Linked DNA regions of Pararhizobium sp. A13. The protein of the gene in region 2 interacts with the protein of the main gene of each other region in a pairwise test. Links are inferred from orthologs where the notes say so. Each region holds a gene or a part of one and is shown on either strand. Other genes may lie near its edges. The genes, in order: WI754_RS04310 and sfsA.

Region 1 (3,323 bases), 2.1 Mb from region 2 along the record:
CGCCTAGTGCAAAGTGCCGTCTTCCATATCCGGCGCGGCCCACATCTTTTCGATGTTGTAGAACTCGCGGATTTCCGGACGGAACACGTGGATGATGATGTCACCGCTGTCGATCAGCACCCAGTCACCGGTTTCCAGGCCTTCGACGCGGGCATTGCCATAGCCTTCGTCCTTCAGGTCGGTCATCAGGTGATCGGCGATCGCCATGACATGCCTGCTCGATCGCCCGGAGACCACGACCATGTAGTCTCCCAGCGCCGATTTTCCGGCAATGTTGATGGTGACAATATCTTCTGCTTTCGAGTCCTCGAGACTGTTGAGGACCAGGTGAAGAGCACGGGCAGCGGCTTCGTCGCTGCGATCCGGGCTTTGCGGGAAAATGCGGCTGACATTTCCCTTCGCGTGTACTGTTGTCAGGGTCTTTCCTTTCCAGTTGAACAGAACAGGCACCACGATTCGATTGTCGGTCGAACCGCCACGCTAAATGTAGGCACCAATGCCTTAACGTTTCAAGACATGAGAAGTAAATGACGGTTAATCATTGTTCATGATTTCGCCCGAAGCGCTGTCGAACTGAGCGGCGAGCGCGGTCCGTGAATGAAGGTCCAGGCCGGAGCCTTGCGCCAGGCGAGGCTTGCGGCATGGGCTTCGTCGACACGTGCATAGTCGAAAGTCCTCGCCATCTTCGAGGAAAGATAGGAGAGCGTAGCACCTGGGCGGTCGATGACGGCGATGGGATAAGTGCGCGCGATTTTCTGCCAGTCCTGCCAGAGATGGAAGTTTTTCAGGTTGTCGGCGCCCATGATCCAGACGAAACGGATGTCGCGGTTTCGTTCGCGGATCTTCTCCAGCGTCCGTGCCGTGTAGGTTTGCCCAAGCGACTGCTCGAACGCGGTCACCTTGATGTGCGGATCGAAGGCGATCGCTTCGCTGAGCCTTATGCGCTCTGCAAGCGGTGCGAGATGGTTGCGGTTCTTCAAGGGATTGCCGGGCGTCACCATCCACCAGAGCTGATCGAGGCCAAGGCGGCGGAGCGCGATATCGGCGACCAGTACATGGCCGTCATGCGGCGGATTGAAGGAGCCGCCGAACAGGCCGACCGTCATGCCGCGCTCCACATGCGGCATTTTCAGATAGAATCGATCGACGCCGTCCGGATGCCCTTGATGCACTTAAGTCCGCACCTGACCGGTGCCGCGCACCCTGTATTTGAACGAGGTCAGCTGTTCGACGCCGACGGGGCCGCGCGCATGCATCTTGCCGGTGGCGATGCCGATCTCGCCGCCCATGCCGAACTCGCCACCATCGGCAAATTGGGTCGAGGCATTGTGCAGCAGGATGGCGGAATCGACTTCAGCGAAGAAGCGTTCGACGACGGCCGGATCCTCGGCAATCACCGCTTCCGTATGGGACGACGACCAGGTGGCGATGTGGTCGATGGCGCCATCGATGCCATCGACGAGCGTCACCGAGATGATCGAGTCGAGATATTCCGTCGCCCAATCCTCTTCCGTCGCCGCAATCAGCCCCGGCACGATAGCGCGAATGTCGTCGCTGGCGCGCACTTCGCAACCGGCATCACGAAGCACGGCAATGAGGGGTGCGACGAATTTATCTTTCGCCTTTCGGTCGATCAGCAGCGTCTCGGCCGAGCCGCAAATGCCGGTGCGGCGCATCTTGGCGTTGACGACGATCTTCATCGCCATTTCCAGATCGGCCGAAGCATCGACATAGACATGGCACAGGCCTTCGAGATGGGCGAAGACGGGAACGCGCGCTTCGTTCTGGACGCGAGCCACAAGGCTCTTGCCGCCGCGCGGAACGATGACGTCGATCGTGCCGCCAAGACCCGTCAGCATGGCGCCAACGGCGGAGCGGTCGGCGACCGGGACCATCTGGATCGCATGCTCTGGAAGGTTGGCATCCTTCAGCCCCTGTACCAGGCAGGCATGGATAGCCTGCGATGAATGCAGGCTGTCGGACCCACCGCGCAGGATCACGGCATTGCCCGCCTTGAGGCAAAGCGCGCCGGCATCCGCCGTCACATTGGGGCGGCTTTCATAGATGACGCCGATGACGCCGAGCGGCGTGCGGACCCGCTCGATATGCAGGCCGTTCGGTCGATCCCATTCGGCGATGATATCGCCGACAGGGTCCGGAAGCTCGGCAATGGCGCGGATGGCGTTGGCCATATCGAGCACGCGGCTTTCGGACAGCGTCAGGCGGTCGAGGAACGAGGCGGCAACACCGGTTTCGCGGGCATGTTCCAGGTCGAGCGCATTGGCGGCAAGGATGTCGTCCTTGCGGGCAACAATATTGCTTGCCATGCTGACGAGGGCCGCGTGCTTGCGTTCGGCGGAAGCGGTGGCGAGCGGGCGGCTGGCGGCGCGGGCCTGCCTGCCGATCACGGCCATGAGTTCCTGGATTTCCTTTTTCCTCACGTCGTCAAGCATGCGCGTCGCTCCTCACCGCATCCGTTCCCCGCTTTGCCGGTGCCGTCATCACCATGTCGTCGCGATGCACCATCGCGGCGCGGCCTGCGTATCCCAGAATAACGGCGATTTCCGCCGATTTCTTGCCGGCGATCTGCCGCGCTTCGTCGGCGTCGTAGCCGGCCAGCCCGCGGGCAATCTCGCGGCCTTCGGCGCCGATGATGGCGATCGTATCGCCGCGGCTGAAGGAGCCGGTCACCTGGCGGACGCCGGCGGGAAGCAGGCTTTTGCCCGAGCGAAGCGCCGCTTCGGCGCCGGCGTCGATGGCAAGGGTACCAGCCGGCAGCAACTGCCCGGCAATCCAGGTCTTTCGCGCCGTGACCGGAGATCCGGAGGGCGCGAACCAGGAGGAACGGGCACCGGCGCCGATCGCCGACAGCGGATGATCGGCCTTGCCGGAGGCGATGATCATGGCGCAACCGGCACCGGTCGCGATCTTGCCGGCATCGATCTTGGTGCGCATGCCGCCGCGCGACAGCTCGGATGCCGCACCGCCCGCCATCGCCTCGATCTCCGGGGTGATTTCCGCGATGGTTTCGAGGAAACGGGCATTGGGATCGAGATGCGGCGGAGCCGTATAGAGCCCGTCGATGTCGGAGAGAAGGACGAGCAGATCAGCACCGGTCATGGTGGCGACGCGGGCGGCCAGCCGATCGTTGTCGCCATAGCGGATTTCGGTGGTGGCGACCGTGTCGTTCTCGTTGATGATCGGCACGGCTCCCATCTTGAGAAGCTGGCTGATCGTCGCGCGGGCGTTGAGATAGCGGCGGCGCTCTTCGGTGTCGCCCAGCGTCAAGAGGATCTGGCCGGCGACGATCTCGTCGGTCGACA
Region 2 (3,111 bases):
TTGTGATCTCCTGGGTCAATCCGGACGAGCGCCATGCCAACAAGGATTGGGAATCCTATGCCCGCGAGGGCATCGGCTTTGCGCTCGACACGATTCGTCAGGCAACCGGAGAAGAGGATGTCAACGCGATCGGGTATTGCGTTGGCGGCACCCTGCTCGCTGCAACGCTTGCTTTGCACGCGAAGGAAGGCGATACGCGCATCAAGTCGGCCACGCTGTTCACGACGCAGGTCGATTTCACCCATGCGGGCGATCTCAAGGTTTTTGCCGATGAGGAGCAGATCGCGCAGATCGAGCAGCGGATGAAAGAAAACGGCTATCTCGACGGGTCGAAGATGGCCATGGCTTTCAACATGCTGCGTGCGTCGGATCTCATCTGGCCCTATTTCGTCAACAACTACCTGAAAGGCCAGGAACCTTCAGCCTTCGACCTGCTCTACTGGAACTCCGATTCGACACGCATGCCGGCGGCGAACCACTCTTTCTACCTGCGCAACTGCTATCTCGAAAACAACCTGAGCAAGGGCAAGATGGTTCTGGCCGGGAAAAAGATCTCGCTCAGTGACGTGAAAATCCCGATCTACAATCTCGCTACCAAGGAAGATCATATCGCGCCGGCAAAATCGGTATTCGTCGGCAGCCAGTTCTTCGGCGGTGACGTGACCTATGTCATGTCCGGATCAGGGCACATCGCCGGTGTCGTCAATCCGCCGGACAAGGGCAAGTACCAGTTCTGGACCGGTGGTCCCGCCAAGGGCGATTTCGACGACTGGGTAGCGACGGCCAAGGAGACGCCCGGCTCGTGGTGGCCGCATTGGCAGGCCTGGATCGAAACGCTCGACAGCGAGCGGGTTGCCGCCCGCAAGACAGGGGGAACGCTGAACTCGCTGGAAGAGGCACCCGGCTCCTACGTCCGCGCCCGCGCTTGACCCAGAACGGACATCCGGCTCCATGATTTTCGACCGGCCGCTGGTGCCTGCCGTCCTTGTCCAACGCTACAAGCGCTTCCTCTTCGACGCGGTTCTGGAGGACGGCCGTGCGATCACCGGCTCCTGCCCCAATACCGGCTCGATGCGTGGCCTGACCTCGCCCGGATCGCGCATCTGGCTATCGGAACACGACAGCGCGACGCGAAAATATCGTCATATGCTGGAGATGGTGGAAGTGGGCGGCACCGTTGTCGGCATCAATACCGGGCTGCCAAACCGGCTGGCGGAAGAAGCGATCCGAGCCGGCCAGATCGGCGATCTGCATCTCTATTCGACCCTGCAGCGCGAGCAGAAATACGGTCGGAACTCCCGCATCGACATGCTTTTGACCGACCCCGAGCGCGGCCGCGCCTATGTCGAAGTCAAGAACGTGCATTTCAGCCGCGCTTCAGGCCTTGCCGAGTTCCCGGATAGCCCGACGGCACGTGGCGCGAAGCATCTCGAGGAACTCGGCGACATGGTCGAGGCGGGTCATCGCGGCATCATGATCTACCTCATCCAGCGGGATGATTGCGCGATCTTCAGGATCTGCAATGACCTTGACCCGCTCTATGCCCAAGCATTCCTGCGGGCGGGACGGCGCGGCGTCGAGGCGTTTGCCGTCAAATGCCGGGTTTCGCCGCAGCAAATTGTGCCGGACGGTCTGATCATGATGGACGAACCCGCCTTTGCTGATCTATGACAACAGGAAGACAACTGAAAGTATCGTAATGGTCACCTATATCGAGGCAGCGTCTGCGCCCTACAAGAATACCGGCGTCATCCGCCTCTACACGCCCGAGGATTTCGCCGCCATCAAGCGCGCCTGCCAGATAACCGCCCGCTGCCTTGATGAACTGGCGAGCCGCGTCAAACCGGGCGTGACGACCGACGAGATTGACCGCTTCGTGTTCGAATTCGGCATGGATCACAACGCGCTGCCCGCCACGCTGAATTATCGCGGCTACACAAAATCCTCCTGCACCTCGATCAACCATGTCGTCTGTCACGGCATTCCCAATGAAAAGCCGCTACGCGAAGGCGATATCGTCAATATCGACGTGACCTACATCATCGATGGCTGGCACGGGGATTCCAGCCGCATGTATCCGGTCGGCGAGATCAAGCGTGCGGCCGAGCGCCTGCTCGAAGTCACCCACGAATGCTTGATGCGCGGCATTGCCGCGGTGAAGCCCGGCGCGCGCACCGGTGCCATCGGCGAGGCCATCCAGACCTTCGCCGAGGCGGAGCGCTGCTCGGTGGTGCGCGACTTCTGCGGCCACGGTGTCGGCCGGCTGTTTCATGACGCCCCGAACATCCTGCACTACGGTCGGGCAAATGAAGGCCCGGAAATGCGCGAGGGCATGATTTTCACCATTGAGCCGATGATCAATCTCGGCCGCCCGCACGTGAAGGTCCTGGCCGACGGCTGGACCGCCGTCACCCGCGACCGATCCCTCTCCGCCCAATATGAGCATGCGGTCGGTGTCACGGCCGACGGCTGCGAGATTTTCACCCTGTCGCCGGCCGGCCTCGACCGGCCGGGCCTGCCAGCATAGGGTTCGCGATGACAAAGCCCCCTTTCTCTCCCGACGGCGACACTTCGCAACCGGCTGACGAAAGGGGCTTTTTCGCGGAACAGCCAGCCAAGCGCTCGGGCCTCGGCCTAGCAACCGCCCAGGACGACGCGCACCATCATGGCCACCGCGATCGGCTGAGGACCCGCTACTGAGACCATGGCGACACCGCGCTTACGGACTACGAAATTCTGGAACTGCTGCTCTTCCGCCTGATCCCACGCCGCGACACCAAGCCCATCGCCAAGGCGCTGCTCGACCGGTTCGGGACGCTTGCCGGTGTCTTCGGCGCCTCCCCGGCCTTGCTGCAGGAAGTGAAGGGAATTGGCGAGGCCGTGGCTTTTGATCTGAAACTCATTTCGACTGTCGCTCACCGGACGCTGAAAAGCGAACTCAAGGGCAAGCAGGTTCTCGCCTCCTGGTCATCCGTGATCGAATACTGCCACGCTGCCATGGCGCACGAGACCCGTGAGCAATCTCGCATTCTCTTCCTCGACAAGCGTAATGCATTGATCGCCGACGAAGTGCAGCAGACGGGTACCGTCGATCACACGCCGGTCTATCCG

What was found.
Region 1: the proteins of sfsA (region 2) and WI754_RS04310 interact in binary tests that used the Escherichia coli proteins (3 or more experiments, as listed by UniProt). The link is inferred for Pararhizobium sp. A13 from one-to-one orthologs.

Annotation. Positions count from the first base shown.
Region 1 is NZ_CP149510.1:904,486-907,808, reverse strand. What follows is about bases 314-3,312. They hold WI754_RS04310 (glutamate-5-semialdehyde dehydrogenase), read right to left. Parts: upstream 2,454-3,312; coding sequence 1,173-2,453; downstream 314-1,172. Other genes in these bases: proB (glutamate 5-kinase), read right to left, coding at 2,446-3,312; WI754_RS04315 (nicotinate-nucleotide adenylyltransferase), read right to left, coding at 546-1,127; rsfS (ribosome silencing factor), read right to left, coding at 314-441. Outside these bases: more of rsfS, read right to left, coding at 4-313; more of proB, read right to left, coding at 3,313-3,323. UniProt on the Escherichia coli protein: Catalyzes the NADPH-dependent reduction of L-glutamate 5-phosphate into L-glutamate 5-semialdehyde and phosphate. The product spontaneously undergoes cyclization to form 1-pyrroline-5-carboxylate.
Region 2 is NZ_CP149510.1:3,041,003-3,044,113, reverse strand. The notes cover bases 25-2,811. They hold sfsA (DNA/RNA nuclease SfsA), read left to right. Parts: upstream 25-951; coding sequence 952-1,671; downstream 1,672-2,811. Other genes in these bases: map (type I methionyl aminopeptidase), read left to right, coding at 1,700-2,527; phaC (poly(3-hydroxyalkanoate) polymerase subunit PhaC), read left to right, coding at 25-929. Also shown: more of phaC, read left to right, coding at 1-24. UniProt on the Escherichia coli protein: Binds to DNA non-specifically. Could be a regulatory factor involved in maltose metabolism.